3 regions of the Bacillus sp. es.036 genome follow, and region 1 is predicted to be linked to each of the others. Evidence: riboswitches for the same ligand, from Rfam matches in the RefSeq annotation. Region 1 holds a riboswitch; each other region holds the start of a gene.
The links. A riboswitch is a leader RNA that binds a small molecule or an ion and turns the genes downstream of it on or off. The one in region 1 is predicted to bind S-adenosylmethionine.
Positions count from the first base shown of each region.

Region 2: it holds a riboswitch for S-adenosylmethionine, as region 1 does, so the genes downstream of both, ATG70_RS03015 (assimilatory sulfite reductase (NADPH) flavoprotein subunit) here and ATG70_RS09485 (sulfite oxidase-like oxidoreductase) in region 1, are expected to answer to the same signal.
Region 3: it holds a riboswitch for S-adenosylmethionine, as region 1 does, so the genes downstream of both, ATG70_RS07685 (homocysteine S-methyltransferase family protein) here and ATG70_RS09485 (sulfite oxidase-like oxidoreductase) in region 1, are expected to answer to the same signal.

Region 1 is NZ_PDIZ01000001.1:1,846,225-1,856,874, reverse strand. Features, by position in the region: gene coxB (cytochrome c oxidase subunit II) at 1-51, opposite strand, end outside; gene ATG70_RS09515 (3-hydroxybutyrate dehydrogenase) at 317-1,093, shown strand; gene ATG70_RS09510 (LysE family translocator) at 1,152-1,775, opposite strand; gene ATG70_RS09505 (hypothetical protein) at 1,829-2,026, shown strand; gene ATG70_RS09500 (GNAT family N-acetyltransferase) at 2,175-2,738, shown strand; gene ATG70_RS09495 (GNAT family N-acetyltransferase) at 2,880-3,311, shown strand; gene ATG70_RS09490 (GNAT family N-acetyltransferase) at 3,593-3,970, shown strand; SAM riboswitch class I at 4,053-4,151, shown strand; partial or broken gene ATG70_RS09485 (sulfite oxidase-like oxidoreductase) at 4,233-4,893, shown strand; gene ATG70_RS09480 (copper amine oxidase) at 5,139-6,488, shown strand; gene ATG70_RS09475 (ABC transporter substrate-binding protein) at 6,759-7,997, shown strand; gene ATG70_RS09470 (ABC transporter permease) at 7,966-8,850, shown strand; gene ATG70_RS09465 (ABC transporter permease) at 8,847-9,665, shown strand; gene ATG70_RS09460 (ABC transporter ATP-binding protein) at 9,679-10,650, shown strand, end outside.
Region 2 is NZ_PDIZ01000001.1:560,673-571,322, reverse strand. Features, by position in the region: gene ATG70_RS03040 (site-2 protease family protein) at 1-433, shown strand, start outside; gene ATG70_RS03035 (hypothetical protein) at 484-1,029, opposite strand; gene ATG70_RS03030 (MEDS domain-containing protein) at 1,126-1,683, shown strand; gene ATG70_RS03025 (threonine synthase) at 1,732-2,946, opposite strand; gene cysI (assimilatory sulfite reductase (NADPH) hemoprotein subunit) at 3,028-4,737, opposite strand; gene ATG70_RS03015 (assimilatory sulfite reductase (NADPH) flavoprotein subunit) at 4,760-6,571, opposite strand; SAM riboswitch class I at 6,730-6,841, opposite strand; gene ATG70_RS03010 (hypothetical protein) at 7,004-7,369, opposite strand; gene ATG70_RS03005 (hypothetical protein) at 7,366-7,617, opposite strand; gene ATG70_RS03000 (MBL fold metallo-hydrolase) at 7,697-8,551, opposite strand; gene ATG70_RS02995 (SRPBCC family protein) at 8,746-9,477, opposite strand; gene ATG70_RS02990 (ABC transporter ATP-binding protein) at 9,499-10,416, opposite strand; gene ATG70_RS02985 (ABC transporter permease subunit) at 10,416-10,650, opposite strand, start outside.
Region 3 is NZ_PDIZ01000001.1:1,495,368-1,506,017, forward strand. Features, by position in the region: gene ATG70_RS07655 (L-lactate permease) at 1-1,089, opposite strand, end outside; gene ATG70_RS07660 (hypothetical protein) at 1,247-1,477, shown strand; gene ATG70_RS07665 (CPBP family intramembrane glutamic endopeptidase) at 1,609-2,211, shown strand; gene rlmN (23S rRNA (adenine(2503)-C(2))-methyltransferase RlmN) at 2,363-3,430, shown strand; gene ATG70_RS07675 (hypothetical protein) at 3,563-3,940, shown strand; gene ATG70_RS07680 (DUF3895 domain-containing protein) at 4,069-5,076, shown strand; SAM riboswitch class I at 5,166-5,275, shown strand; gene ATG70_RS07685 (homocysteine S-methyltransferase family protein) at 5,357-6,406, shown strand; gene murB (UDP-N-acetylmuramate dehydrogenase) at 6,782-7,705, shown strand; gene ATG70_RS07695 (YdhK family protein) at 7,868-8,461, shown strand; gene ATG70_RS07700 (F510_1955 family glycosylhydrolase) at 8,521-9,489, shown strand; gene ATG70_RS07705 (four-helix bundle copper-binding protein) at 9,661-9,990, shown strand; gene ATG70_RS07710 (sensor histidine kinase) at 10,134-10,650, shown strand, end outside.

The DNA of each region.
Region 1 (10,650 bases):
TCCAGAAGCCGAAATGATAACGATTACAAAAAGGGCATGGCGAAACGTCATTTCTTTTTATCTCCTTCCAGTTTTGGATCATTCTGTCTATTCTCAGTACCCAAAATGAAGTTCGATCAAACAGTAGATCTTCTCGTTCGTAAGACCTTAAGAACCTTTATATAATGGTAGATATTTGCGGTGAATTAATTGAAAATAACGAAAAGCGTGAAGTTAAAAAAAAGGGATAGAATTTGTTTATAAATCGTTGTAAAGGGTAAATGGAGGTGTGTGAGAATGAAAATAAATTTAGGATTTACACTAGGAGGAACGATTCATGGTTAACAACAAGACTGTATTTATTACAGGAGCAGCTAGAGGAATTGGATTTGAAATTGGTGAGACATTTGCAGCAAACGGTGCAAAAGTTGTTCTTTCTGATATAAATGAAGAGGGTACAAAGGAAGCTGCCCAAAAACTTCGAGATAAAGGTTATGAAGTTATCGGGATTAAAGCAGACGTTACAAGTGAAGAGGAAATCAAACAAGCGATTGATCGTACTGTTGAAGAATACGGTCGCGTAGATGTACTTATTAATAATGCTGGGCTTCAACATGTTGCTGCATTAGAAGATTTTCCAACTGAGAAATTCAGAATGATGCAAGATATTATGCTAACAGCTCCATTTATTGCTACGAAACATGTTTTTCCAATTATGAAGGAACAAGGATTTGGTCGAATTATAAACATGGCATCAATCAATGGAGTAATTGGTTTTGCTGGTAAAGCCGCATATAACAGCGCGAAACATGGTGTGATCGGTCTTACGAAAGTATCTGCACTAGAAGGTGCAGAGCACGGCATTACAGTAAATGCTATGGCACCTGGCTATGTGGATACACCGCTTGTAAGAGGACAAATGGAAGATTTAGCGAAAGAACGTGGAGTAGAGCTTGAGAAGGTATTGGAAGAAGTTATTTACCCTCTTGTTCCACAAAAACGACTACTTGAAGTGAAAGAGATTGCCGACTACTCAATGTTTATCGCAAGCGATGCAGCGAAGAGTATTACTGGACAAGCTCTTCTTATTGATGGTGGGTATACAGCCCAATAACGTTCATTACAACATCGAAAATGTTAAGCAGCGCCTCTCTTTTTGGAGGCGCTGCTTTTTAGTTTTTACTGAAGGCAATTTGGATACCAATAAAAGCGAGTAGCGCTGCTTTCGTGAGATTAAATCTTCTTAACAACGTTAAATTCCCAGTGATATAGCTTGCTAGTTTTCCAGAATAAACACTAATCAGACTAAAAATAATAAGTGCTTGAACAATGAACACCAAACCTAATAAAAACATTTGAAAAGTGGGAGAGCCAGCTTGATGATCAATGAACTGTGGTAGGAGAGCAAGGAAGAACAAAGAAACTTTTGGATTTAAGACATTCATTACTATGCCCTTCTTATATAGAGAAAAATAAGTTCGAGATGGTTGGTTCTGAAGCTTAGAAGATTCGTTTCGCTCTTTAAAAGCTTCATAAGCCATGAACAGTAAATAAGCAGCCCCAATTAATTTCACGATAGTAAAGGCAAATGAAGATTGGTAAAGAATCGCGGATATTCCGACAGCTGCAGCAGAAATATGTACGAGAAGGCCTGAACAAAGCCCTAGGGAGGTAGCAATACCTGCTTTTTTATTTTGAGTGATACTTTGAGCTAACACAAATAAATTATCAGGACCTGGCATGATTGTTAAGAGAACGGCAGCTCCTAAGAATGATAAAATGAGTGTAACATCCAACTGAAACTCTCCTTTCATCGGGATCTGATTTTTAGTATATAGGAGGCGTGAAAATGTATAAAGACTTGTTTAAAGGAGCAGCCCCATATTATTCGAAATATAGACCACTGTACTCGGAGAAAGTGATTCAATATCTTACATCCACCTTTCATTTAAATGGCAAAGGAACTCTTCTCGACGTTGGTTGTGGTCCTGGGCAAATGGCTATTCGAATTTCTGAAAGCTTTGAGAACGTGATAGGGGGTAGATAAAGAGAAAGAAAAAATCAATTCTTCAGGAGAATTTCTAGAAAGGCGGAAAACTAAGATAGAGATTGGAAGAAAAGGGCGTCTTTCTTGACAGATTTCTTATTAATGGTATAATTCTGACATCTTTTAGAGTTTTTGGAGGACTTTTTTCATGCAGCCGATTCTACTTGATTTTCCTAATGAATTTTACACGGATCGTTTACATATTCGTTATCCGTTGCCAGGTGATGGCAAAGCAGTGTATCAGTCTATTCATGCCTCGTTAAGCGAACTTAAGCCATATATGCCATTTGCACATAATGATCAGTCAGAAGCCGATGTTGAAGCGAATATTCGAGAATCTCACGCAGCTTTCTTAAAAAGAGAAGACTTACGGCTGCTGCTCTTTCATAAACAAACTGGTATGTTCATTGGCTCTTCTGGTTTGCATCGCATTGACTGGAACGTTCGTAAGTTTGAAATCGGTTACTGGGTTGATTCGAACTATAGTGGAGAGGGATATATGACGGAGGCCGTTCAGGGAATTGTTAAATTTGCGATTCGAGAACTTCGTGCGAAAAGAATTGAAATCCGTTGCAATGCGGAGAATTGGAAAAGTAGAAAAGTAGCAGAACGATGTTTCTTTCAGCTTGAGGCGATTTTAAAAAATAATAGTCAATCAGTAGATAGGAGTAAGTTAATCGATACCTATGTTTATGCCATAACGACCGAATAGAATTTCACCTATGTTGGAGGTAGTAGTGTAATGATGATTTGATCGTTTGGATAATAAAGGAATTAATTAATAAGAAGGAACTAGATTCTGTTATCAAGAATTAACGATTAACGAAAGATTTTGGCGATGGAGGGGAATAGTGTGATCGAACGAGCGACAATCGAAGAAAAAGATTTTATTTTGTCGAATTCCATTCAATCTGTTAACGAAGGAACGACAAATCCAGGTATCGTAAAAGAAGAGAAAGCACTTGAAATAGTATCTTCCATACTTGATCGAGGTGGTTACCACCTCATTTATCGGGATAAAGGAGAAATTGCTGGTTGGGTACTACTTGGAGAAAACACGGATTACTTTACGGAAAGCAAACATGGTTTCATTTACGATGTATTTGTTTTTCCGAAGTTTCGTGGAAAGGGGTACTCTAAGCAGCTTGTGCAAGCGAGTATTGAAAATTTTAAAGAACAAGGATATGAGGAGATTCGTTTGAATGTGTATTCCTCTAACTTCGCAAAATACATTTATAAAGACATTGGTTTTCGAGAACTTCAAACGATCATGGTTTATAAATAGTTTGCCACGTTCTTTTCATTTATTAAAAGAATGTGAAAAACAACTCATAATCAATCAGTATTCCCCTGGAACTTGCTACACTGTTTGTACAGGAACTTCCCCGGTTCCTGTCCCCCTTAAAATATAAAGTGTGAGCCCCATGCATTTCCCGGCATGGGGCTTTTCCTATGAGTAAAAAGAAGGAGAGGGAAAGAATGAACTATATTCTTAAACAAATGAGTGAACAAGATGCAGCGAGAGTCATTTAATGGAAATATACCGTTGATTACTCATTTTATAATATGGATGAAGACCCTGAGGATTTGTATGAATTTCGGGAAGTAGCAGCTAATAATCCTCATTACTGGAGCGTTTATCGCCTGGATCAGTTCATAGGTTTTTTTAGTTACGTTCTTAAATCAGGTAACCAAGTTGAAATCGGACTTGGGATGAGTCCAGGTCTGGTTGGGAATGGTCATGGATATGAGTATTTAAAAGCTGGCATAGAAAAAGCGATTGAATTGTATAGACCATCTTCACTCGTTATGTCTGTTGCAGACTTTAACGAGAGAGCAATTAAAGTCTATCAAAGAGCAGGGTTTCAAAAAAATAATTCTTTTCAACAACATACAAATGGAGGGGTTTATTCTTTTATTAAGATGCAGAAAGAACTAGATTAGTAGATTGGAGATTAAGCACTCTAGAAAAGGTTTGCAATAAATAAAGGGTACCGATAGAATGAATCACAATTACATGTTTTTTTCCTTATCGAGAGAGGTGGAGGGACTGGCCCTTTGATGCCCGGCAACCTGATAAACAAGGTGCTAATTCCAGCAGAGCTTTAGCTCTGGAAGATGAGGGAGAGCTCTGTTAAAGACTGAACTCTTCCTATATTGGAAGAGTTTTTTTGTTACATATGAAAAAATGAAAGGTGTGAAGTCTGTGAAGAAAGCGGACCGTATTCGTAAAATGAAAGTACCGAAAGCAAACGAAAAGTATGGAGAGCGTCTTCCTCCAGGACAGGTATTAACGGAAAGGTTCCCTATTCTCCATGAAGGAGATGTTCCGACTTATGATATGACAACGTGGGACTTAAAGGTGTTTGGAAATGTAGCGAGTGAAGTCTCTCTCTTATGATGCACTTCTTGCATTACCTCAGAAGAAGGTGACATGTGACATACACTGCGTTACCCGATGGTCTCGCTTTGATAATACGTTTGAAGGCGTGTTGATGAAGGATTTTATAAAAGAACTCGATATTATCCCTGAGTCGAATCATGTTATGCTTCATGGAGACCATAATTACACGACAAATATTCATCTTACCGACTTATTAGATGATAATGTTATACTTGCTCACTCGATCGACGGTGAGAAGTTAACAGCGAAACACGGATGGCCGTTACGTTTAGTCGTTCCACACCTTTATTTTTGGAAAAGTATTAAGTGGATAAGAGGGATAGAATTTATTGAGGCGGACTCACCTGGTTTTTGGGAACAAAATGGTTTTCATAATTATGCTGATCCATTTAAAGAAGAACGTTTTTCTGGTGAGGATTTAGATATACCTGAAGACGAATGGGAGAAAAAGGATTTCGACTAAATTATCAAAAACCAATGAATACTAGATAATGAGCTTTGCTGAATTTCTACTTTTAAAAAAATATAATAAACTAAAAAAATCAGCAAACCCTCGTGTGAAGGGGGTTTGCTGATTTTTTTACTATCGAATAAAACATAAATAAAAATGATCCAAAATGATCTTCTCTCCGTTAGCTAAGTGTAAATCAAAAATTAAGGGGAGTTGATTTGAAAATGAATACGAACAAGAATATGAAAAAGAAAGTGATTGACTGGAAAAAAGGACTTCTAATTGTTCCACTTAGTTTTTCACTTCTAATACCAACTGCAGGAGCATTCGCTGCTGATCACGAGAAGCAAATGGACAAGCCAACAGTTGAAACTCCAGGAGCTGATCTTCGTGCGGATCTTGGTCATTTACTTAGTGAGCATGCTTATCTTGCAGTTGAAACAATGAGAAAAGGTGCTGAAGGATCTGCCGATTTTGAAGCTTCAGCCGGAGCCTTAAGTGAAAATACAGAAGATCTTACAGCTGCGATTACATCTGTTTACGGTGAAGAAGCTGGTGCTGAATTTAATGAAATCTGGAGTAATCATATCGGATTCTTTGTTGATTACGTGAAAGCAACAGGGAATGAAGATGAAGACGCAAAACAAAAAGCGCTAGATAGCTTAGACGGTTATAAAGAAGATTTCTCCATGTTCCTTGAAAATGCAACTGGTGAACGTCTAGAAGCCGATACGTTATCAGAAGGACTTCAGGCACACATTAATCAATTGATAGGCGCATTCGATAGCTATGTAGCTGGAGATTATGAAATGGCATATGAGAAAGAACGTGAGGCTATTGCGCACATGCAAATGGTTGCTAAAGGATTCTCTGGAGCTATTACTGACCAGTTTCCGGATAAATTCGAAAATACAAAAGCCGTAACGCCAGCATCGGATCTTCGTGCAACACTAGGTCACCTTTTATCTGAGCATGCTGGGTTTGCTATGATGACGATGCAAAACGGTATTGACGGATCTGAAGATTTCGATGCTTCTGCCGCTGCATTGAGTGAGAATACGGATGATCTCGCAGCTGCCATTACTTCCGTCTATGGTGAGGAAGCAGGAGATCAATTTAAAGAAATGTGGTCTGGACATATCGGTAACTTTGTCGAGTACGTTCAAGCAACAGGAGCTGAAGATGAAGAAGCAAAAGAAGCAGCGATGAAAGCATTAGAAAATTATCGAGCTGATTTCTCAAGCTTCCTTGAAACAGCTACTGAAGGAAGACTAGAAGCGGGTGCATTATCTGAAGGACTTCAAATGCACGTTACCCAGCTAATTTCTGCTTTTGATAACTACACAATGGAAGATTATGATGCTGCTTATGATTCTGTTCGTGAAGCTTACGCACATATGTATATGCCAGCAAAAGGTTTATCAGGAGCTTTTGTAGATCAATTCCCGGATAAATTCGCTATGGAAGCAATGCCTACTGACATGCCGAAAACAGGTATGGGTGGAACTGCTGAACAGCAAATGCCAATCGAATGGATTGTTGCAGCGATTTTTGCAACGATGGCAGCAACCGGTGTGATTGTTCGTAGAAAGATGCAAAACAGTTAAGGTAAAATAAATGACCGGGTAGCCTAACATACCCACTAGGAAAGCAATAGCCATTTGGCTATTGCTTTTCTTCTTGGATCGAACTTAAAAATCTTATTTTAAATGAAGTGGTATGACTAATGTTTAAGATGTAAGGAGCGTTACAGCATCATGTTTTTGAAAAGGGTATAATAATAGGGGAAAATAGATGATGGATGCGTATATAGCACAATCAAGTTCGTCAAATGTGTCTTTCAGTTGCTAGGATAGTTTATACAAGGGGGAAACGAGATGAAGCGAAAGGTTACATTCATCATTGCAACGCTACTTTTTATTGTTGCATGTGGGAATAGTGAATCCAATGAAACGGGTAACAAAGAGGTATTGTCAAAGGAGTGGGATGAAATCGTAACCTCCTCTAAGGGAACAGAGGTTAATCTCTTTATGTGGGGAGGAGATGAAGGGATTAATCAATACATTGATAAATGGGCTGCCCCACGATTAAAAGAAGAACACAATATTACTCTTAACCGTCAACCGATGAATACTGAAGAATTTATGCAAAAGCTTTTGACAGAGAAAAAAGCGAACAAAAATGAGGGTACGATTGATGTCATATGGATTAATGGCTCAAACTTTAAAAATGCTAAGAATGCAGATTTATTACTAGGTTCTTTCTCAAAGAAATTGCCTCATTTTCAAGAATATATTGGAACTCAGGACCAAAATGCTAACTATGACCAGGGAACGGAGATTGATGGTTTAGAAGCTCCATGGGGAAATGTTCAGTTTGTTTTTCATTACGATTCAAGTAAAGTCGACATACCTCCTAGTACACTTGGTGAATTAAAACAGTGGATTCACGATAATCCTGGGATGTTTACGTATCCTAACGTTTCTGATTTTACGGGCAATACATTTGTGAAGCACCTTCTCATGAAGGGGGCAGGTGAAGAGTCAAGTCTTCTATCTAAGGGGTTTGACAAAAAAGTTATTCAAGACTCTGAGGAGTACGTCTGGAACTACCTTAATGATATTAAGTCTGATCTTTGGCGTAATGGTGAAACATACCCTGAATCATTAACCAAACTTGATACGCTTTATAGTCAGGGCGAAATCTTAATGACGATGGGCTTTAATGAAGCAAGAGCTGAAAGTTTAATTGAGAATGGAACGTTTCCTGATAGCACGAAGTCATTTGTTCTAAAAGATCCTGGCTCGATTTCAAATACACATTATCTCAGTATTCCATTTAATAGCCCAAATCCAGAAGGAGCTATAACGGTTATTAATTTTTTGGAGTCGCCAGAAGCTCAAATAGCTAAAATGGATCCTAAGATGTGGGGAGAAGGAACGGTTTTGAATTTCGATAAATTGAGTGAAGAGGATCAGCAAATGATTGAAAATCTTAATCGAGGAGAAAGTGTTCTTTCAACAGAAGCCTTAAACGAGTATAAGCTACCAGACATAGATACAGGTTACACGGAGTGGATTAATAATGAATGGGCGAATCGGATTATTGAGCAATAACTGGAAAATAAGTTTATATTTATTACCTGCGATTGCGATCACATTGTTACTGGTAGGGTATGGAACGTGGTCAGCGGTAGCTCAAAGTTTTCAAACAATAGACGGAGAGTGGACGATCGCAGCATACGCGGAACTTTTTAGTAGTGATGCTTTTTTCCATTCTCTTAAATTAACATTTCGAGTTGCTATTCTGTCAACCTTACTATCGTTAGTGATAGGATTAGTAATGACAAGAATGTTATATGAATTATTTAAAGATTCAACGTGGAAGCTACTTGTATGGATACCAATGTTAATCCCGCATTTTGTTGCAGGTTATTTAGTGTTCCTGTTCCTTTCACAAAGTGGGCTGCTTTCTTCTCTGCTTTATCAAATAGGGGCATTAGAAAATCGAGCAAACTTTCCAGTTCTTGTTCAAGAGGAATTTGGAATCGGGATCATTTTAACATATGTATGGAAGGAAGTTCCTTTTGTAATTCTCATGCTTTTGCCTGTTTACTATGAAATCGATCACCGCTATTCTGAAGTCGTTCGTACGCTGGGTGGAAGTAATTGGGATGCTTTTAGAACAGTTGAATTACCATGGTTACTTCCCGTACTCATTGAAACTTCAGTAATATTAGTTGCATTTGTCGCTTCTGCGTTTGAAATTCCATACTTATTAGGAGTCACACGACCAGAAATGCTTCCGGTCAGAGCGTATGAATGGTTCTATAATGGGGATTGGAGCAAGCGGCCACTTGCTTTTTCAGCTATGATTCTTCCGGGTGTAATCGCCCTTCTTCTTGCGACCCTTTCCATTGGAGCTGTGCAAAAACATAGGCTTAGAATGATAAAGGGGAGAAGCAGATGAGGTTATTTTCGAAGGGTTTAGGGAAAAGGGAGTTAGCAACTAGTTTCATGCTTATTTTGTTTATCATATTATTCATCCTCCCCTTTGTAACAATAGGGTTGAAAAGCGTTTCTGTAGGATGGAGATGGCCAGCATTATTACCAAACGGACTAAGTTTAGATGCATGGCGGAGTATTATGAAAGACCCTAAATTAATTGAATCACTTGTTACAACGTTCAAGGTTGCGTTTTTAGTTGTATTATTAAATATACTTCTTGCTATACCAGCAGCAAGGGCTCTCTCTCACTATACGTTCAAAGGGAAATCAATTATTGAAGGACTATTGCTATCTCCTATTTTAATCCCTGGCATTTTACTTGCAATGGGACTTCAATTTACAATGATACAATTTGGTATAGCTGATAAGATGATAGGCGTTGTCTTTGTGCATTTGATTCCTACACTACCTTATGCGATTCGTGTCATGAGGGCAGGGTATGAGAGGATGGGAAGTAGTCTATATGAGCAAGCGTCTGTACTAGGAGCCGGTCTATTCACCCGTTTTTTTACAATTGCACTACCATTATTACTACCAAGTATTAGAAGCTTAATGCTTTTAACTTTTGTTATATCGTTAGGACAATATGCGCTAACAGCTATTATTGGTGGAGGTACTGTGATTACCCTCCCATTGTTATATTATCCCTATTTTTCGAGTTCGAATGAAGCAGTTATTGCAGGATTTTCAATTCTTTTTGCTTTGCTTCCCCTCTTATTTATTGTTTTGGTGGAAGTTATGATGAGGCTGGTTATTCGAGCTGTTAATCGCGTTTGAAAGGAAGATTGTTTTGAACCAGCTATTGCAATGCAGAAATATTCATAAGAAATTTTCAAATACATCCATTTTGCAAAACCTTTCGTTTCATCTTGAAGAAGGTGAGCATTTTACAGTTGTTGGGCCATCAGGATGTGGTAAGAGTACACTCCTCAGGTGTCTTGCTGGTTTGGAAGCTCTAGATGAAGGAGACATATACTTAAGAGAAAAGTCAATTGTGAGACTGAGACCAGAAAATCGATCGGTCGTTTTGATGTTTCAAGATTCGTTATTATTTCCTCATTTAACCGTATTAGAAAACGTGACTTATGGTTTGAAAAGAAAAAAAGTAGCAAAAACCGATCGTGTGAGGCAGGCTGAACGAATGTTAAAAAAAGTGAAGCTGTCTAAATGGAAAGATGCCTTTCCACATGAGTTATCAGGTGGTCAAAAACAGAGAGTATCACTTGCGAGAGCACTAGTGCTGAAACCAGATCTACTTTTATTAGATGAGCCTTTTAGCTCACTTGACGCTACACTACGAGAATCACTTCGTGGTGAGGTGAAGGATTTATTAAGAGAGGAAGGGATCACTTCACTGTTTATCACTCACGACCGTGACGAAGCAATCGAAATGGGCGATAGACTTGCTGTTATGTTAGAGGGCAGATTCATTCAAATTGGTCTTCCTTATGATGTTGTCACAAATCCTTCATCTATGGAGAGTGCTAAAATTATTGGAGAAGGTTTGGCTCTAGAAGAAGGGTTTATTCCACTTAGTAAATTAAAAGCTATTCCTGTTCAAGATAAGCCTAGTAACCAGGATTTTACCTTTGTTTCAGGAAAGGTAAGCGCGGTTACAGTGAAAAATAATATAGAATGCTATCGTATCTCATGGGAACAGGGAAGTGTTCTTGCTATGTCAGATGGCCGTTTAGTTGCTGGCCAAGAAGTTCTGTTAATTGCTAAGAGGGAAGAAATGAAAAAATATTCCCATCAGAAAGAT
Region 2 (10,650 bases), 1.3 Mb from region 1:
TATCCTACCAATCGTCACACTCGTCCATGAGGCTGGTCACGTGCTTGTAGCCAGACTGTTTGGAGGCAAAGTGAAATTTTGTATCGGTACAGGACGCACGCTTTTTCATATAGGACCACTGGAAATTCGAAGAAAGTACTTTATGGAAGGTTGGTGTCAGTACGAGGAGTTGAAATATAATAAAACCTGGGCACACATCGCCATTTATTTAAGCGGTAGTTTGTTTAATTTAATCGTTATTTTAATTATAAACTATTTGATCACGTCAAATACGATTCCTGTTACGCTCTTTTTCTATCAATTCACATATTTCTCCATCTACTTCATTTTCTTCTCTCTTATGCCTTTTCGCAATGATGATGGAAGACCGAGTGACGGGATGGCTGTATTTGATGTGCTTCGCTACGGAAAGTCAGCTGACCCAATTGATTAAGAAAAGCCAGCTTCTGCTATTAGGCGGTAGCTGGCTTTTTTAGCATATGCTTACTTCCATATAGCACGGTACTTTTTTTGGTATTTTGGATCATCAACAAACTCAATTAACTGAAGTGCACGCTCTTTTATTTCTTGTTCCTTTACTTCTTCATATAAATAACGAAGACTTTGCAGGATGTCCGAACGAATCAACGTACTGTTCTTCTCTTGGTAACATTGTTCAAAACGAACAGCAAGATGATCCATCACCATTTCTTTCTGTTCCTCTCCAGCTAAGCCAACTCTCCAAATCGATTGAAGACTATGCCTAGCCGTTACAAATTTCGGATCTTTTGTGACCGCCCATAATTTTGGGAAATCAACAAGAATACGCTTCTCGGGATCACTTATCGCAAGCTGTGAAAGCAGTTGAGCACACCGTGAGCGCGTGTGATTGTTTGTTGATGATAGCCCTTCCACTAATTCATCCCATACCTCATAAGCCCATGTTACTTCGGATTTTGTTTCCTTTAACAACGCTAGAAACGCTTCATACTGAACAGTTTTATCTTCTGTCTCTAATCGTTTGAAATGTTTTTTGATTTCTGTATGCATACATGTCCCCCTCATTATCCACAATAATCAAACCTCATGTTAATCTTCTGGCAGTTGTAGTAAACTATACATAAACGATTTTCGGGGAGTGATCACTTGAAAAGCCAAATGAACCAACTGTTCATAGAGAAAAAGTGCGTTCATGTGCTTTATGCCTATCAGGGGATTAAGCGTTACCTTGAGCAGGTTTGCGAATTCATTGAACAAGGAATAGCGAACGAAGAGTATACGATTCTTATTGAAAACGACCGTCTTTACCCAATGATTTTAAAAGAACTACAACCCAAGCTAACCGAACAACAATTGAACTATGTTCACCGAGTAAATAGCTTTGATTTTTACTTTTCAAGTGGAAGCTACCATCCCCCAGCCATTCATGACTATTTCACAAAGACCGTAGCTCCGTATGTCGAAAACAGCCTGTCCTTTCGTTCGTGGGCACACGTTGAATGGGCTTCAATGGAAGAACCCCTTCATCTGATCGGAGACTTTGAAAAAATCGTTGATAGTGCTGTTAACGACCTGTCTTTTCCACTCATCTGTGCTTATGATGGTGAAAGGATGCCTGATTACCTTGTTACCATTTTAATGGAAACTCATCCGTATGTATTAATGGATGATCAATTTATGACTTCAAAACAATACCTTGGCTAATAGAGGGCCCCACGCTTAATCATTATACTAAGCGTGGGGCCCATTTAGTTAATAACCAATTCTTTCATGAGGCTCCATCGTTTTCGCATTTACATCAAATGCATCCGGATATTTTATCCCGAGCCCCGTATTCAAACAAACGACCTGTTCCTCTTCTTTTATCCAACCGCGTTCTTTGAGTGTTTTGGCTGCTGCAAACGTAGCGGCTCCTTCCGGACACACAAATTGCCCTTCTAGAGTCGCTACTTCCCTTTGCGATTCACGAATCTCTTCTTCAGAAACGGAAATGGCACAACCATTCGTTTGGTAGATCGCGTCCAGAACAAGAAAATCACCAATGGCTTTTGGGACATTAATCCCAAACGCATGTGTGGTTGAATTCTCCCAGAACTCTGATTCTGTTTTCCCTTCATCGAACGCTTTCACAATCGGAGCACACCCATCTGATTGAACAGCAACTAATCTCGGAAGCTTCTCTTCTTTGATCCAACCAAGCTTCTGAAGCTCAAGAAGCGCTTTATAAATGCCGATCAGGCCAACGCCTCCCCCTGTCGGATAAAGAATCACATCAGGAAGTTCCCAATTCAGCTGTTCCGCTATTTCATACCCCATCGTCTTTTTACCTTCAATTCGATAAGGTTCTTTAAGCGTAGAAGCATCATAAAATCCCTGCTCTTTCACGAGATCACCTACGATTTTCCCTGCGTCACTAATCAAACCGTTCACAAGATGCAGATGGGCTCCAGAAATACTAACTTCTTTTCTCGTAATTTCAGGAGCGTCAACTGGCATCACAATATGAGCTTCTAATCCTGCCTTTGCAGCGTAAAGCGACCAGGCAGCTCCTGCATTACCATTCGTCGGCATCGCTAAGTTCCGAACACCAAGCTCTTTTGCCTTTGAAACCCCAACCGCCGCACCTCTCGCTTTAAATGAACCAGTTGGAACCATGCCTTCATCTTTTATGTACAAATATGGAATCGCCATTTCCTTACCAAGAGAAGGAAGTGGCAAGATCGGCGTCATTCCTTCTTCAAAACTGACTTTATTCGCTACATCTTTTACTGGAAGCAACTCATGGTACCGCCACAGTGACTGCTCCCGTCCTGCGATCATTTCCTTTGTAACGTGCTTTTTCACTTCATCAAGCTTATAGTCAACGAGAAGTGGCGACCCACAAACACAGAGCTGTTGAATTGAATCGGCATCATATGTTTCTTTGCACTTTGGACAAGTTAAATGGGAAACCATGCTATATGTCATACTTGCACCTCCGTTTTTTGTAAAAAACAGTGAAACCCAAAGTTCACACCCGTGATCTTTGGGTTTCTTTCTGTCAAAGCATTAACTATGAAAATCAAGTCCTGATCGCACTTCTTCAACATATCCCGCTCGGATCACATAATCACCGAAATGCTCATTCTCTTCTTTTTCTTTTGCATAGTTAAAGAGGATCGGTTTGAGAGAAGCAAGGATCTCTTCCTCACCAATGTTTTCTTTATAAAGCTTGCTTAATCGGTCGCCAACGAATCCGGCTCCCATATACATGTTGTACTTACCAGGTGCCTTTCCAATAAAAGCAATCTCGCCTAATGTTGGACGTGAACAGCTATTCGGACAGCCTGACATACGAATCACAATCTCTTCTTCTCTTAGACCCGCTTCATCCACAATCTCCTCGATTTTATCAATAAGAGAAGGCAAATACCGCTCAGCTTCTGCCATTGCTAAACCGCATGTCGGGAAGGCAACACAGGCCATCGAATTACGGCGTAGGGCTGAATTCTGTTTCCCGTCTGTCAGACCGTATGCAGCGACTAGTTGATCGATTTCCGCTTTCTTCTCTTCTGCTACGTTTGCAATAATAAGATTCTGATTCGGTGTTAACCTAAAATCACCTGTATGAACTTTCGCAATCTCACATAGTCCGGTCATAATTTGATAATCTTCTAAATCAACAATACGCCCATTTTGGATAAAGAGCGTTAAGTGCCATTTGCCATCCCCTTTGACCCATCCATAGCGATCGCCATTATGATCAAAGTGGTAAGAACGAGCTTCTTCTAGTTCATAGCCAAGTCTAGTATTCAATTCGTTCCGAACCCAGTCAAGTCCTCTTCGATCAATTGTATATTTAAAGCGAGCGTTCTTACGCTCTGAACGATTGCCATAATCACGCTGAATCGTAATGATCTTCTCGGCCACATCAACAATGTTTTCAGGTGAACAAAAGCCAATGATTCTGGACAACTGAGGATACGTACTTGTGTCGCCATGCGTCATGCCCATTCCACCGCCTACGGCAACATTGAACCCTTGAAGCTTGCCATCTTCAAGAATTGCAATAAAGCCGAGATCTTGCGAGAAAATGTCCACATCGTTTGATGGCGGAACCGCAACACCAATCTTAAATTTTCTCGGTAAGTAATGAGGCCCATACATTGGCTCAATCTCTTCTTCTTTACGATCGAGCACCTTCTCTTCATCTAACCAAATTTCATGATACGCTCTTGTTCTCGGTAACAGGTCGTCGCTTAGTTTTCGTGCCCATCCGTGCACTTCTGCATGAATATCAGATTGATACGGATTGGCGTTACACATCACGTTTCGATTCACGTCACCACAGGCTGCAAGAGAATCCATCAGAACAGAATCCATTGCCTGAATACTCTTCTTCATATTCCATTTTAAAATCCCATGCATTTGAAATGTTTGACGCGTCGTAAGCTTTAACGTACCGTTTCCATATTCATTCGCCAGATCATCCATCACTAACCACTGCTCCGGAGTCGCAACACCCCCAGGTAACCGGACGCGAACCATAAACTGATAAGCTGGTTCAAGTTTCTGCTGCTTCCGCTCCTGACGAATATCGCGATCGTCCTGCATATAACTTCCATGGAACTTTAATAACTTTGTATCCGCATCGGGAATGGAGGCTGTAATCGGATCTGCAAAACTTTCCACAAGAGAACCCCGTAAATAGCGGCTTTCATCTTTGATTTTTTCCATTTCACTCGGTTTTCCATCTTTCGTTACCGGTTTATTCGTCATAATCAAACTCCTTCCATCACGGTTAGTACACATCTCGCTGGTAGCGTTTCTCGTTACGGAGATCCGATAAGTAGGCTTCAGCTTCAGATTCGCTCAATCCACCCTGCTTCTCAAGTATGTTAACGAGGGCAATATGAACATCTTTTGCCATATATTTCTCATCACCACATACGTATATGTGTGCTCCCTTTTGGATCCACTCGTATAGTTCTTTACTTTGCTCGCGCATGCGGTGTTGAACATACACTTTTTCATCCGTATCACGAGAAAAAGCGACATCCATGCGAGTCAGCACACCATCTTTTAACCACTTTTGCCATTCAACCTGGTAAAGAAAGTCGGTGACAAAATGCTGTTCACCAAAGAACAACCACGTATCGCCACCTGCGCCAATTTCTTCTCGTTCCTGTAAAAATGCACGATACGGCGCCACTCCCGTACCTGCCCCGATCATGATGACAGGTGTATCGGGATTGTTTGGCAGTCTAAAATTCTCGTTCCGCTGTACAAAGACTGGAAGTTGATCACCTGGCTGTGACCGTTCAGCGCACTGTCCCGAACAGACGCCAGTGCGAGCGCGACCGTGTGCGTCATATCGTAGCGCCCCAATTGTAAGATGAACTTCGTCTTCGCTCGCTTTCGGACTGCTTGCAATAGAGTAAAGACGGACTGGTATTTTACGCAGTATCTTCACAAAATCCTCTGCAGCGATTTCCCACGGTCCGTAATCTTTCACCAAATCAATAAGATCTCTTCCGTAAATGTAGGTCTTAAGCTCTTCTCCCTCGGCATTCACCATGCGGAGAAGCTCTGCGCTCTCCGTAAGCTCCGCAATCTTCTTAAGCAATGGTTTTGTTAGACTTGTAATCTCATACGTCTTCGTCAAAGCTTCCTGAAGAGACTGCACGTCTCCCTGCTTGTTTATGACCACATGGCTGTCTCGGTCCCAACTCATTTCTTCAATCAGTTGAAGCACAAGCGTGGTATCATTTTCTGGATAAATCCCCAGACTGTCGCCTGGTTCGTATACGAGATTGGATCCTTCAAGATCAAGCTCAAGATGACGCGTTTCTTTATTCGATCCTCGTCCGTTTAAATTAATATTTTCTAAGATCTCTGCTTTAAACGGATTCGTTCTTGAGTACGAAAGATTCGTTTCACTAGCTTCCTTAGAAGGTGACGCTTCACTCTTGGACGGGGCATCAGACAGCAGACTCATGACACCTTCAAACCATTCTTCCGCAGGTTCTTCAAAATCCAAATCACAATCGACACGAGGATAAATTCTAGTAGCTCCTAATTCTTCCAGACGTCTATCAAAATCTTTCCCAGTTTGACAGAAAAATTCATACGAGCTATCTCCAAGTGATAGGACAGAAAATCTAATTTCTCCTAATTCAGGAGCTCGCTTACTTTGGATAAAGTCGTAAAAGCTTAGCGCATTATCAGGAGGATCTCCATCTCCATGCGTGCTTGTAATCAATAAAAGGTCTTCTACTTTCTTAAGTGACTTTGGTTTAAAATCATCGAGGGATGAGAGCGTAACGTTGTACTTTTCGTGATCAAGCCGCTCAAAAAAAGATTCTGCTAGAGACTGACCATTTCCCGTATGAGAGCCATAGAGAATCGTAATTTCACGCGTTTTTGGTTCATTCTTTGAGAACGCTTCTTCAGCTGAGGGAGCTTCAGTTGTTGCCGCTGTTTCTGCCACTCCCGGAACAGAAAGATACCCGCTCAGCCAAATTTTCTGCGTTTCATTTAGTGTTGGTAATAGACGATTTAAAAGTTCCGTTTGTTCTTGATCAAAAGGACTATTCATAACCTGTAAATGCAATACAATCCACCTCGCATAGTTAATTCAATGTAATACAAGTTGTTTACCCGGATTTAAAACCGTATGAATACGAAGCATGCTCCTCTCTTCTAAGATACACATAAAAAACCTCTCTTCTTTAAGCATAAGAAGAAAGGTTTGTGAGAACGATGCCAATCTTCTTATCTTTCAGGATACACCTGCTGGATTTGGCACAGTATGAGTTGATTATTCAACTCATCGGTTGCCGAGGCTTCAAAGGGCCAGTCCCTCCACCTCTCTTGATAAGAAATGTTGCTATAAAGTTTTGATAACAATGATTGTTTCAAATAATATCTTTTGTTTAACAAAATGTCAATGTATTATTAGAAAATTATCACCATTCAATTAAATGAAACGTGATGATCGCAAACATTCATTAAGAAAAATGAGTCAAATGATTTAGGTCTATTTTCATGAACGTTGATGCTTATTTTTTAACTTCATAATTTCAAACATATTCACAATCAATAGAAAGATAACAATCCCCAGTTTTACCCCAATCGAATAAGGAAGCGGGGTTACTAGTAAGAGAATAGCCATAAAAGAAACTGTACAGGTTCGTATGACCTCTCCCTTAAGAGACGTTTTTCTCACCTCACCACGCAGCCATTTCACAAGGGTTCTCCCAACGCTAGTGATGGCAATAACCATACAAACAAGATAAGTCCATATCGGTAAATAGTACGGTACCACAAAGATTGTAAGCGACAGCAAAATCGTCAGCACCGCATATCGGATTGTGACTTCTTTATATGTAAGCAAGTTGAAATCTTTCAAGTTGAGCCCTCTTTTTGTTGCTGATCATGTGTCATCTCTTGAGACACCTGTTCCACCCGGTTCATAGTGAAAAACCAGAAAATACTCATGAAGAAATAGTAGATTCCGAGAATAGAAAGCGTGTCCGTTACACTTTCTGAGAGCGGAAGATTTGAGAGATAAACTTTCCATAATACGCTGCCTATCACATATAAAAGCGGGCTCACGATATAAAACCATCCATAGATCAGCTTTTTAAAACTTTTCATACTGCCTCCTTTAATGACACTTCCTCTAACCCATCACCTAGTATAACTCTTCCCCTTAACCCCTTCCAGAAAAACCCTTTTACAGGCTATACCCGTTTGCAAACTCTTGAATCACTTCACGTTCTTCTTCGTTCAACTCTCTGCCAACGATACCTTTGAAAGAACGTTGCATTTCTTGCTGATTCCCCCTACACGCTTCCGTAATGGAAGAAACTGTTCGCAAAAGCTTTACTTCTTTCTTAAACTCTTCAATCGGAATCGCTTCTCCGTGTGATAAAATCACCCATTCGCCCTCAAAGCCTTCTAGTACATCAAGCAGTTGGTTTGTCGTCCTCACCGTATAGTTGGTTTTACTAGAAAAAATATCAGGATAAAAGCAATCGCCTAAAAATAGAATTTTTTCTTCTTTTATGTAGACGACCACCGAGTCAGCCGCATGGTCTCCGCCAACATGTTGAAGGACACACGTCACGCCGCCAAGATCGATTTCCAGTTTGTCCTCAAAGGTTAGATCCGGAAGAGTAATCGTAATATGACGATGATTCACGAATTCCTTTTTGATGGCGGTTGCACAAAATTCAATTTCCGTTCCTTCTTCTACACGCTGATCAAGATCTGCATCAGACCATGATAAGGGAATAAGCTTAGCCATTTCTTCTTTCGTTTGAAAAGAAGAAATCGAAACCGTATCTCTGAGCGCGGATAACCCAAATATATGATCCCAATGCCAGTGGGTAAGTGCTACCATATCAGGTCTTTTAAGCCCCCGATCTGAAAGTTCCTCTAGAAAATAACGTGCATGAGCTTCTGAATTTCCTGCGTCAATCATTAACGACTTTTCATCCCCAACTACCATCCCTAGAATCGGTCGGTCTGTTTCGGATACTGGTGTTTGGTAGTAAAAACGATCACCGATTTGTTTTATTTGTTGCATGAGGGTACCTCCATTATTCTATCTATTCCAATTAATATTCCACTTATCATACCATTCATAAGAAAATCCTATGCTATCGCAACACCAGCTCTGGTGTAGCAAGGCCCCTAAAATGGCAGCATAGATGTTTAATAATTTAAAAATGCCACTACTCAAACGAAATTCCGCACTTATTAAAAAAGTTGTCCTTCTTTTTATTCGGGTGACGAGGGGCTTTTCAATGGGAGATACACCTCTTCTACCCATTCGATAAACTTTTCTTCCGCATCAACATAGTGAATCGCTTCAAAAAGATAAACTTCTGAATCACAGGCTCCATCATAGCCCTTTGCAAGTAATCTCTCGCACAACTCTTCGTCCTCTACACTAAAGTAAACATCCCATAAGTGTCCTTCATTCAGATAAGCGATAGCGAGAAACTCTTGACCTGTCTGTTCTTCATGGCAGATGACCTCGAGGCCTTGATGTATATTGGATTGCCGATCGTACACATATTGAATAAACGCTAAGTATTGTTCATCAAAGACAAATTTACTCATCCAAAGCGTCAACTTTCCTGCTAGAAAATACACAACGTTTTTAGGAATTAAGCTTGCTTCGATCGATAATTGGGTTCCTCCATCACCTTCAATCAACTCATACCGCGTAAAATTTATTCCCTCTTTCGTTGTCGTTTTCATAGCGATTCTATGTGGAGGCTCGTGAACAAGCACTTCCGTCTCAAACGTGTACTCTTTCTTCCCAATCCTTTGCTTTGATTTAAAGCGAGAACCTGCTCCCATTTCATCCTCTCGCCCTTCATAAATATGCTCAACAATCATTGTATTCCAATTTAGAACATGCTCGTCTTTATGTAAGCATTCGTAAACGAGGTCAATTGGTGCATCAATAAACTCTGTAAAACGATAGGCAATTAATTCTTTCATCTTCGTCTTCTCCCTATCCAGTCAGGCTGAACGTTGGTTTCCACCTATTTTTATAAAGATTTCTTCAAGTGATGGTTCATCCACCTCTATCCGAAACACATCCACATTCGCATGCAAAAAGCTTCGATTAATTTCTGGAATTAGCCATTCACCATCTACTGTGACAGTCGTTAATTCCTGATCCCATTCAACCCTATTAGCTAGTTCATCTAATTGAGGTCTTAGTGAACTCATTTGTTTTTCGTTCAAACGCGAATGCTTGATAAACACGATCAATTTATTTTGATACCTAGCTCTCAATTGCTGCATACTTCCCTTAGCTGTAATAACACCCTGGTTCATGATCGCAATATCATCGCACAGCTTTTCAACTTCATCTAAATTATGAGAGGTTAAGAAGATGGTTGTTCCTTTCTTAGAAATGTCTTGAATTAAGCGATGAATGGTTAATACGGCGTTCGCATCCACTCCTGATGTAGGTTCATCAAGAAAGAGGATATCCGGTTCATTGATTAAAGCTTGTGCAATTCCCAGCTTCTTTTTCATACCAAACGAAAATTTCTTTGCCTTTACGTGTGCTGCTTCTTCTAATTCTACTCGTTGTAAAAGGTCAAGAATTTCCGGTTTTGGTAGTTTTACATTCAAAAGTCTACTAAAGTACTTTAGGTGTTGGAAAGCTGTTAAATCATCATAAAACGTTGAGTAGTCTGGTAGAACACCCATTTTTTGGTTCTGATGAGACTGCTCTCCTAGAATCTTAAACGAGCCAGAACTTGGATGGATTAACCCCGCTAGCATGTTAATAAAGGTCGATTTACCTGCTCCGTTTTTTCCTAAAAACCCAAAGACGCTACCTTGTTCTACTTTTAGATCAATCTCATTGACTACTTTCTTCTTGGCATAGATTTTTGTTAATCCTTCTGTTTCAATTGCATACATTAAAAATCCTTCTTTCTAATCAGTAGTAGACTTCCTAATACGAACAGTATAGGGAAGATCAACACAACGTACGTGTAGATATGTTCACCTAGACTATAATAATAATAATAAGGTGTTAAATAGCTTAATAGATCAATGATGAGGTTTTCTGATCCAAGACTCCATAAGCCAATGATGGGCAACAGGATCGCAAGAATAATTCCGAGGAACATGGTCATCCCAGGCTTCGTAATC
Region 3 (10,650 bases), 350 kb from region 1:
TCCAGGTAAGTAAAAAGGTTCAAAAGAAGTACTGATCTCCGTTCCGAGAATGTCTTGCCAGCCTATCTTAACGGACCGGAGCCATCCTTTTATCGGAAGAAAATCTAACCTCGTAAGCACTAATAAAATCGCAACGAGCAAATAAGGAATCCAGGCTACACCTAATGAAAGAGAATGGTGAGGCTTCAAGTTCGTTTGGTTTACATGGTTGAAATCCCAGGGCTCATCAGGAAGAAGAAAGCCTCTTTTGGCAGCTGGAATCACGATGGAAAGGCCAACAAGCCCACCAATAATAGAGGGGAATTCAGGTCCTAGAAAAGTAGCTACAATAAAAGCAGGTACGGTAAAGCTAAACCCAGCAAATAAGGCGAACTTCCATATAGAGAGCCCCTCTTTCCAAGAATGATTTTCACCGAAAAAGCGCGTTAACATCATCACTAAGATTAAAGGAATTAACGTGCCGACAAAAAGGTCAATCATGACAGCACTTTGAGTAATGGCCTGAAGGTACTCTCCCATTGACTGACTACCAATGGAAGTTGCTACTTGATCTGCAACGGCTGGTCCCTGTCGAAGCCCCTGATCTACACCAACGATAATAGGTGTTCCAACCGCTCCGAATGAAACAGGACTACTATCTGCAATAAGCGCCATCGTAACGGCGGAAAGGGGAGGGAATCCAAGAGCAACTAGAAGCGGAGCACCAATTGCAGCTGGCGTACCAAACCCTGCTGCTCCTTCAATAAATGCACCAAACAACCAGGCAATAATAATGAGTTGAACCCGACGGTCCATCGATATGCCCATAAATCCCGCTCGAATCGCATCAATCGCTCCACTGTTTCGTAACGTATTTAAAAGCAGAATCGCTCCAAATACAATCCAAATAATCGATAAAGCAATGATCAGCCCTTCCAAAGAAGCTGCCACAATTTGTATAACTGGTATTTTCCAAATGAAAAAAGCTACGACTGCAGTAAGTAGTAAACTTCCTGGCATGGCGGTAGTAGCCGGAAGGCGTAGTAGAACAAGCAAGATAAATACCGCAAGAATCGGCGTTAATGCCGCAAAAAGTTGGAGTCCATTCATTTTTCTCACCTTTTCTACGAGGTTAATGTGATCTCTTTCACATATAGCTTATCTAAAATCACCTAAACATTAAGTGACAAACATCACACTTTAAAACAAACTGGGAAAAGAAAATCTGTTAAAATAGCTTTGAATCAATAATGAAGGAGCTGATATTATGTTAAAAAAAGTCGATTACTTTTTCTATCCAGTTGACGTTACCCAGCCTACTGGGGCAGAAGTGACGTATTATTGGGAAATTAGCGTGGCGGAATACGAAGGAAAAATCTATGCGTATGCGAAGGCGGACGAATTTGGAAGAAAAATTCGCTGGCACCAAAGTGATCAGCCTGATAAAGAAAGTGCCCTTACAGTCATTCAAGAAAAATGTAAATCTCAAAGCAAGTAAGCAAAAAGCTAGCGAACTTTGCTAGCTTTTTTAGCACATCGTAACCTATCCAGGTTGTTCATTTTGGCATGCGTTCGATACATTCAGGGTACGATGAAGAAAAATGGCCAACAAGATAGGATGACGAACGCATGAACCAGAAAATCATAATCCTTAGCACACTTTTATTAGCGCATATTCTCTTGTTTTTAAGCTTTGTTCACTATCCAGAAACGTTTTGGCCTGTTTTTACTGTCACACTTGCGATTTTAATTTTCCTAAGTGTGAAAACAGGAACACTTTCGTTTCGAAAAATAACAATTAGCAACTGGTGTTATATCCTGATTAGTGCCATCTTGCTTTATGCGATTTCGTATATTGGAATAGAAGGAATCAAGTGGGTTTATCCCTCATTATTTGAAGACATGGAACGCTTTTACGATATTGTGGAACCAGTTAAAGCTTGGCATTTTATTAGTCTTATTCTAATCGTCATCCCAGGAGAAGAGATTTATTGGAGAGGGTATATCCAGCAACAATTAAAACGGTATAAAAAAGGAGACACCATTTTCATTGCAACCATTTTATATGCGACAGCCCATCTGTACTCAGATGCCTATTTATTAGTAGCAGCAGCAATAGGCGGCGGAATGGCGTGGGGATGGCTATATGAAAAAACAAAAAATTTTTGGGTCCCACTCCTATCGCATATTCTTTTCGATCTTCTTATTCTCGTTTTTATTCCGCTACTTTAAGGAGCAAACGACTTTTCCTAATGGGGAAGGTCGTTTTCTTTTTCACTAATTCCTACAAATGATGTCACTATTCTAGACTAAGCGGTTGCGACTTGGTTATACTTCTAGTAGTATTAGAATGAATGGCTAAGAATTGAAAAGAGGGTTATAAATGAAAGAATCGATATACGGATTAACGTTTGATCAGCTAACTGAATGGTTGCTAGAACGTGGTCACAAAAAATTCCGTGCCTCCCAAGTTTGGGATTGGCTCTATAAAAAACGTGTTAAAGAATTTTCTCAAATGAATAACGTAAATAAAGACTGTATCAAGCTTTTGGAAGAGAATTTTGCTATCCAGACATTAACTCAAGAAATCAAGCAGGAATCTTCTGACGGTACGATCAAGTTCTTGTTCAAACTCCAAGACGGAAACGTTATTGAAACGGTACTCATGCGTTTTCATTACGGTCAATCGGTCTGTGTGACGACACAAGTAGGTTGTAATATCGGTTGTTCCTTCTGTGCAAGTGGACTTCTTAAAAAGAGCCGTGACCTTACAAGTGGAGAAATTGTTGAGCAAATTATGAACGTTCAGCACGCCCTTGATGAAAAGGCTAATGAAGAACGCGTAAGTCACATTGTTATTATGGGAATTGGGGAACCATTTGATAACTACGATAATATGATGGACTTCCTTCATATCGTTAATTCTCAAAAAGGTCTTTGCATTGGCGCTCGCCATATCACGGTTTCTACAAGTGGACTTGCGAAGCAAATTTACGATTTTGCGAATGAAGATTTACAAGTGAACCTTGCGATCTCACTTCACGCGCCTAATGATGAGCTTCGAACCAAGATTATGAAAATCAATAAAGCTTATCCACTTGGAAAACTAATGCCTGCAATTGATTACTATCTTGAGAAAACCAACCGCAGAATTACGTTCGAGTATATTATGTTGAGAGATGTTAATGATCACGTAGAAGAAGCGAAACAACTCGCCAATCTACTAGCTGATAAGCGCCATCTTTCATACGTAAACTTGATTCCATACAACCCGGTTGATGATCACTCTTATCAGCGTAGTGAAAAAGAATCGATTCTTGCGTTCTATGATACGCTTAAGAAGAACGGCATTAACTGCGTGATCCGTCATGAGAACGGGACAGACATTGATGCAGCTTGCGGTCAGCTTCGTAGTAAGCAAGTGAAGAAACTAGAAAACGCAGGAAAATAGCACGAATGAAAAGACGCTCACCATAAATGGTGGCGTCTTTTTATATGCAAAGGCAATCACACCAACCATTTTTTAATGCATACACTGAAAACAAGCTAGCTTGAGTTCAACTTGTAAGTAAGGAGACAAAATATGAAAGGGTTAATGATTGTTTTTAGTTTACTATGCATCTGGATTGGATCTGGACTATACACGGATTATCAACGTGAAAGCCTACCTTTTGAGTTAATGGGGGAAGATACAAGCATAAAGTCTGGATATAACGATATTTATATTTTTAGAGAAAATAAACAAATTACTTCGCTTGAAGTGTTCGATCAAACTAGAGAACGGGTAAAAGTATATCAAATAGATGATTTAAAGGACCTATACCCATCAGCTTCTTATGTAAAAGGAGAAGTGAAAGAAGGAAAACTCTATCTTTTATACGATGAAGGCGGAAAAGTTGTTTCCAAAAGAGTTGTAGTTGGTGCCAGAGGATCTTTATCATTTATGCCTGAAAGAAAATAAATTTTCCTAACAAATCGCCAATTCGTTTTCAGGATTGGCTTTTCTTCTTATAAGAATTAAGTTGATCGGGTCATCACAACAGCAATACCTGTTATAATGGCGTTACTATTGCATAGAGAGGGATTTATATGACAAAGAGCCTTACGAACTCTGAGAGAGATCAATTACTGCAAGATCTTACATTTGACCAACAATCATATCTTATGAATACTCTTAAACGAGGTAAAAAAACAGCTTTTGCCAATGTGATTGCTCAAAGTAAAGGAAGAATGATTCCAAACGGAGCTACTGATGAGGAAATTGGAATGTTGCTTGACGATTGGATACTAGACGATTATCTGGATGCAGGTGCTGTCTCAGAAGATCTAAAATGCGAATGTGGTCGTGCATTACGCTATCAATACATTGTTCGACATGTAAAAACTGGTGAAGTGCGTCGTTTTGGGATTAACCATTTCGAAGAACACACTGGCTTACCAGGTACCATCGTAAAAGAAGTTGTACAAGGTTTTACAAAAATTGATTATGAGTTAGATGAACTCTTATTAAAAAAGCAAAACGGCTCGCCTACATATGATATCCCTGAAGGTTTGAAGCTACCAACCGATATTGAAGAGCCACTTTCCTTACAACTTCCGTTACTTGATCGACAAGAAAAACGGTTAAACAGTTTAATCAGGGGTTACCGTGAAGAAAAGGAAGCGTTACAGAGAGGTAGTAATACGTTAGAGGCTTTAGATATCCCAACACAGAAAAAAGAAGACTTGCAACCTAAAGAAACTTTATCTCAAGATGAGTTACAAGGCTCTTTTGATTTGTTCGCTGACGAAGCGAAAGAACCTTTACCCGTTAACAACGTTGAGAAACCGAAAGAAACTTATTTTGTGGGAGATCTTTCGTTTCCAACTCAGGAAGCGATAGACGGCTATATTCAACAAGGTACAGAGAGTGCGTTGATGATTTGCGAGCTCTTAATCAAAGAAGGAAAAGTTCAAGACAAACGCTACTCGACAAAGAAACCGAAAATTTACTATGCAGTTTGCACTTATCTCGATTCTTTTGTGTCTTCTGGATCCATGTCTGTTGAGCCGCTTGGACGTGAAGATCGCATCTATCGATTAAAAAGCGGACAATGATCCTGACATTTCATAATTATCAGATAAAGCATTGACATTTCAATATACCAGGTCTATAATTTCAAACATGTTCAAAAATTAAATCAATACTCTTATCAAGAGTGGCGGAGGGAATAGGCCCTATGATGCCCGGCAACCTTTCAACTTCAGTTGAAGCTGGTGCCAAATCCTACAGATGATGTCATCTGGAAGATAAGAGGAGGATTCTGTTAGCAATCCCTCTTCTTATTTTTTAAGAAGAGGGATTTTTTATTTTACAGAGAATAAGGAGCTGTTACACATGAAAAGAACACTTGAACAACGCCTGCAAGATGGCCCAGTCATTTGCGGGGAAGGTTATCTGTTTGAATTAGAACGACGTGGTTATCTCCAAGCAGGATCATTCGTGCCAGAAGTTGCCCTAGATAATCCTGAAGCTCTTAAACAAACCTATCGAGATTATATGCTTGCAGGATCTGATGTCGTGCTAGCTTTTACGTATAATGGCCACAGAGAGAAAATGAGAATTATTGGAAAAGAAGACTTGCTAGAGCCGCTAAATCGACAAGCCATCCGCCTCGCTAAAGAGGTAGCGAAGGAACATCCTGAAGAAGAAGCACTTGTAGCAGGGAATATATCCAATACGAATCTATTTGATCCAGAAGATGAAAATAGTAAAGAACAAATACGGTCTATGTTCTCCGAGATGGTAAAATGGAGTAAAGAAGAAGGCGTTGATTTCATTAATGGGGAAACATTTTATTATTACGAAGAAGCGAAAATAGCCTTAGAAGAAATTCAAAAACAAGATCTTCCAGCAGTTATTACACTTGGACTTATGAGTGAAAACATTTTAAGAGACGGCTATACCGTTGAGGAAGCTTGCCGGTTGTTAGAAGAACATGGAGCGCTAGTTGTTGGAATGAACTGCTTTCGAGGACCTGCTACAATGCAGCCATACATCGAGAAAATTAGACAGTCTGTTACTGGATATGTTGGCGCACTTCCAATTCCTTATCGAACAACAGAAGAACATCCAACATTTTTTAACTTACCTGACGGCGGATGTGCCTGTACATTGCCAACAGAGACAACCTTTCCAACATCTCTCGATCCACTTTATTGCAACCGTTATGAACTAGCAGAATGGGCAAAAGAAGCAAAAAGTGTCGGGGTAAATTATTTTGGACTATGTTGTGGTGCTTCTCCAAGTATGTTGAGAGAAGTCGCTGAAACAGTAGGTAGAACAGCTGTGAATTCTATTTACTCTCCAAATATGGAGAAACATTTTCTGTTTGGATCAGATGAATCGTTAAAGAAAAACAATACGGCTTATCGACAGAAGGCATAGATGATGACAAAACGGAGCGGGAAACCTCTCCGTTTTTTACTGCAAAAAGAATAGGCCTGTAACGTATTGGCAATAACGATAAAAAGAAAGTGAAAATGGAACCAATACAGATATGTCTGCATGTAATAAAACATCAATACATTTTACGATTGATCCCGGCCCGATTTTTGTTATAAAAGCAGCTTTCCACAATGAAAAATCTTGCTTTTTATATCTTTAGCGTAAGATTCATTTAAAAATAGTAGCTTCTTTTGTCAAAATGATCATATTCAGACATCAGTTGTGTTATTATTTTAAATGTGTTTGAATATGTGACACAACGAAACTCTAATGAAATCATAACAAAAAGAACTTGTTTTATAAGCGAGGTAGCCTATGGATAATCAAAATGTAATAAATGAACTCCGCTCGATTTTGCCAGAAGCGGAATTGAAAATAAATGAGCCTTTAAATGCCCACACCTATACGAGGATGGGTGGGTGTGCAGATGTTCTTGTTTTTCCTAACACAATTGAAGATGCAAGAGCAGCCGTAGAATATGCTTATCAAAAGAAATATCCTTTAACGATACTAGGGAAAGGATCAAATGTAATCATTCAAGATGGTGGTATTCGCGGTATTGTCTTGAATCTGTCTTCTTTAAAATTGATTGATAAAAAAGACAAAAAAGTGATTGCTCAAGCAGGCGCTCGAATTATTGATGCATCTGAATTTGCGCGTGATGGAAAACTTAGCGGTCTTGAGTTTGCATGTGGTATACCAGGTTCTGTTGGTGGAGCTGTTTATATGAACGCAGGAGCATACGGTGGAGAGATAGCTGATTGTCTCGAAAGTGTTCTCGCTGTAACGAAAGAAGGAAAGTTAATTAAATTAACCGCTGATGAACTTGATTTATCTTATCGTCACAGTAACGTAGATGAAAAAGGTTTGCTTGTTTTAGAAGCAACCTTCGCTCTAAAAGATGGCGACTATAATGAAATCAAAGCGATCATGGATGACCTAACTGAGAAGCGCGAAACAAAACAGCCGCTAGAATATCCTTCTTGTGGTAGTGTATTCAAACGTCCTCCTGGACTATTCGCAGGTAAATTAATTCAGGACTCTGAGCTCCAAGGTACTCGAATCGGTGGGGCGGAAGTTTCTAAAAAGCATGCTGGATTTATTGTAAATATCGATAATGCTACTGCAACAGACTATTTGGATGTGATTCATCACGTTCAAAGAACAGTAAAAGAAAAATTTGATGTCGAGCTTGAACGTGAAGTACGCGTTATTGGCGAACCACCTGAGCAAGCATAAAGAGAAGTCAGCCACTCAATTGAGCGGCTGTTTTTTTGTGATTTATTTAAGATAGACAACTTTTGATCATACTGTGAACAAATAAAATCTGCACGATAAGTGCACAATTTCCAGATAAAGTAGTCTTTGATGGTAAATGAAACCAATCATAGGAGGGTATTCATGAAAACAAAAAAAGTTATTTTAGGATTAGGATTATCACTATCACTTATTCTTTCAGCATGCGGAAACAATAACGAGGGAATAAACCAGGAGTCCGGAAACAATCAATCGACTTCTAACTCTTCAGCAAACTCCGAGAATCACATGGAAGAGATGGAACACTCCGGCTCTTCAGAAGTACCTGAAGGGTTAAAAAGGGCTGAAAATCCTACATATCCAGAAAGCAGTAAAGCAATCATTGAAACAGATCATATGAAAGGAATGAAAGGTGCAGAAGCCACGATCTCAGGAGCTTTTGAAACTACCTCATATGTTGTTTCCTATATGCCTACGAATGGTGGAGAACTTGTAGAGAATCACAAATGGGTGATCCACGAGGAACTTGATCAACCTGATAACGCGCCTTTAACACCCGGGACAGAAGTAACGCTTAATGCTTCCCATATGAAAGGGATGGAAGGAGCAAATGCAACAATTGATTCAGCCAACCAAACTACTGTTTATATGATAGACTATATGCCGACAACTGGAGGCGAAGAGGTAACCAATCATAAATGGGTAACGGAAGATGAATTATCTCCTATTGAGCAATAAAGTTTATAGACGCTGCGCAATAGCGAATGAATAAGACAACACATAAAGGATGAATTGTTTTGAAGAAACATTGGATAATAGTTTTGGGGGCACTGCTTCTCATTATTGCAGGATGTCAGGAAGAAAACTCAAAACCAGTAGAAAGCAATGATGAGGTAAAGGAAACCCAAAAGAAAGAAAAAGAAACGGCATCGTTATCAGAATCAAGCTTTTATAAACCGACTTCACGCAAGCAAATTAACCATGTTCATGGAATCGGGTATCCTGGCAATCAACATGAATTATTCGTGGCGACTCATCTTGGACCGCTGATTTATCTTGATGGAACCTGGTATGAAGCTAAAGCAAACAACAATGACTATATGGGCTTCCAGGCCGCGTCTGATGGTTTTTATAGTAGTGGACACCCTGGCGAAGAATCAGATTTACCAAATCCGATTGGATTAATCAAAAGTACTGATCGAGGAAAGACGCTAGAGCAGCTAGGTTTTCAAGGAGAATCCGATTTCCACTATTTAGCGGTAGGCTATGAAACGCACAGCATTTATGCTGTAAATCAACAGGAGAACAGCGAAATGGACATAGGGGTTTATTATAGTGAGGATGCAAGTGAATGGAATAAAGTACAACTAAAGGGCATTCCAGATCAAATTAATGGGATTTTTGCTCACCCTAGTGATGCTAACGTCGTAGCCATAACTTCGCCAAAGGGACTTTACCTTTCTGAAGATCAAGGAGAGTCGTTTACACCAATTACAGAGGGCAGCTCTATCACCTCTATGGTTTTTCTTAAAGACCGTATCATCTTCGTCAAACAGGGAGCAGCTAGCCAACTTGTGTCCTTTAAGAACGGAGAAGAAACGCCCATTTCTATGCCGAACAAAATAGAAAAGGCGATTGATTATCTCGCGGTGAATCCACAAAATGAAAATGAGATTTCTTTTCATACATCTGATGGTAGTCTCTATCAAACAAAAGATGCCGGGGAATCTTGGGTCACTTTAATCGATCAGGGTAAAATAAACTAATTGCGCCCTCATGTCTCCTACTTAAACTTTCAACATTTCCCTCAAATTATCCAGAATTTGTGCAGAATTAATGAAATTTACATTTTAACAACTTTATTTCGTTTTCACGTTTATTATCAAGTAAATAGGAAAATATGACAGTGTATTACATTATGAAGGAGGAATTTAATCATGTCACACGAAAAGTACGGTTCAATGATTCAAACACTCCACGAATGTATGACGGCATGCAATCATTGCTATGACGCTTGTTTAAAAGAAGAAGATGTAAAAATGATGGCTGAGTGTATTCGTTTGGACAGAGAATGTGCGGATATCTGTGGATTTCTTGAACAAGCCCTTGTGAGAGGAACCCCATTTGCCTCTGAACTTGCTCAAGCATGTGCTACCATTTGTGAGGCATGTGGAAATGAGTGTAAAAAGCATGATCACAAACATTGTCAGGATTGTGCAGAGTCATGTTTTAAATGTGCGGAAGAGTGTAAGAAATTAGCAGCATAATTGTAGAATAAGTTAAGAAGTCTGTTGAATCATTAGCAGGCTTCTTTTTTTATTACCAATTTGTTCATCTTGAAACAAAGCAGACAAGCTGCACACTTTCTCGATATAATGCTGATAGAATAACTGAAGATAAGGAGAGAGAAATGAGGTTGAAGAGAAAAAGTAAATTAGCAACAAAATTAGGTCTGTTTTTTCTTACAAGCATCTTACTCCTTGAGGGGATTTTGTTTTTGGTACTATACTTCGGGTTTTTAAATGAGCGGATCATGGCTGAAACTGATGCCCTTTTAGCGCGGGGAAACAGTCATAGAGATGTCCTAGAAAAACATTTCGATCGTGAAACAATGGAACACGTTGCGCTAATGGAATCTGAAGCTGAAACTCAAGTAATTATTACAGATGAAAGGAATAGTGTTCTCGTTCATTCGAATACTGTGACGTCTATGATCAGAACAACCCTTTCCTCATCATCTCCTCTTCCAGTGTCAGGAGATATAGTGGAAGGCGATTGGGGAAATGAACCTTATGTTATGACCGGTTCTCCCATCGTCGTGAATGATGAGCTTGTCGGAAACGTCTACATGATCCTCGATACAAAAAGTATTCGCGAAGTACGCGATCATTTAACAACCCAATTTTTGATCATTAGTGGACTCGCAC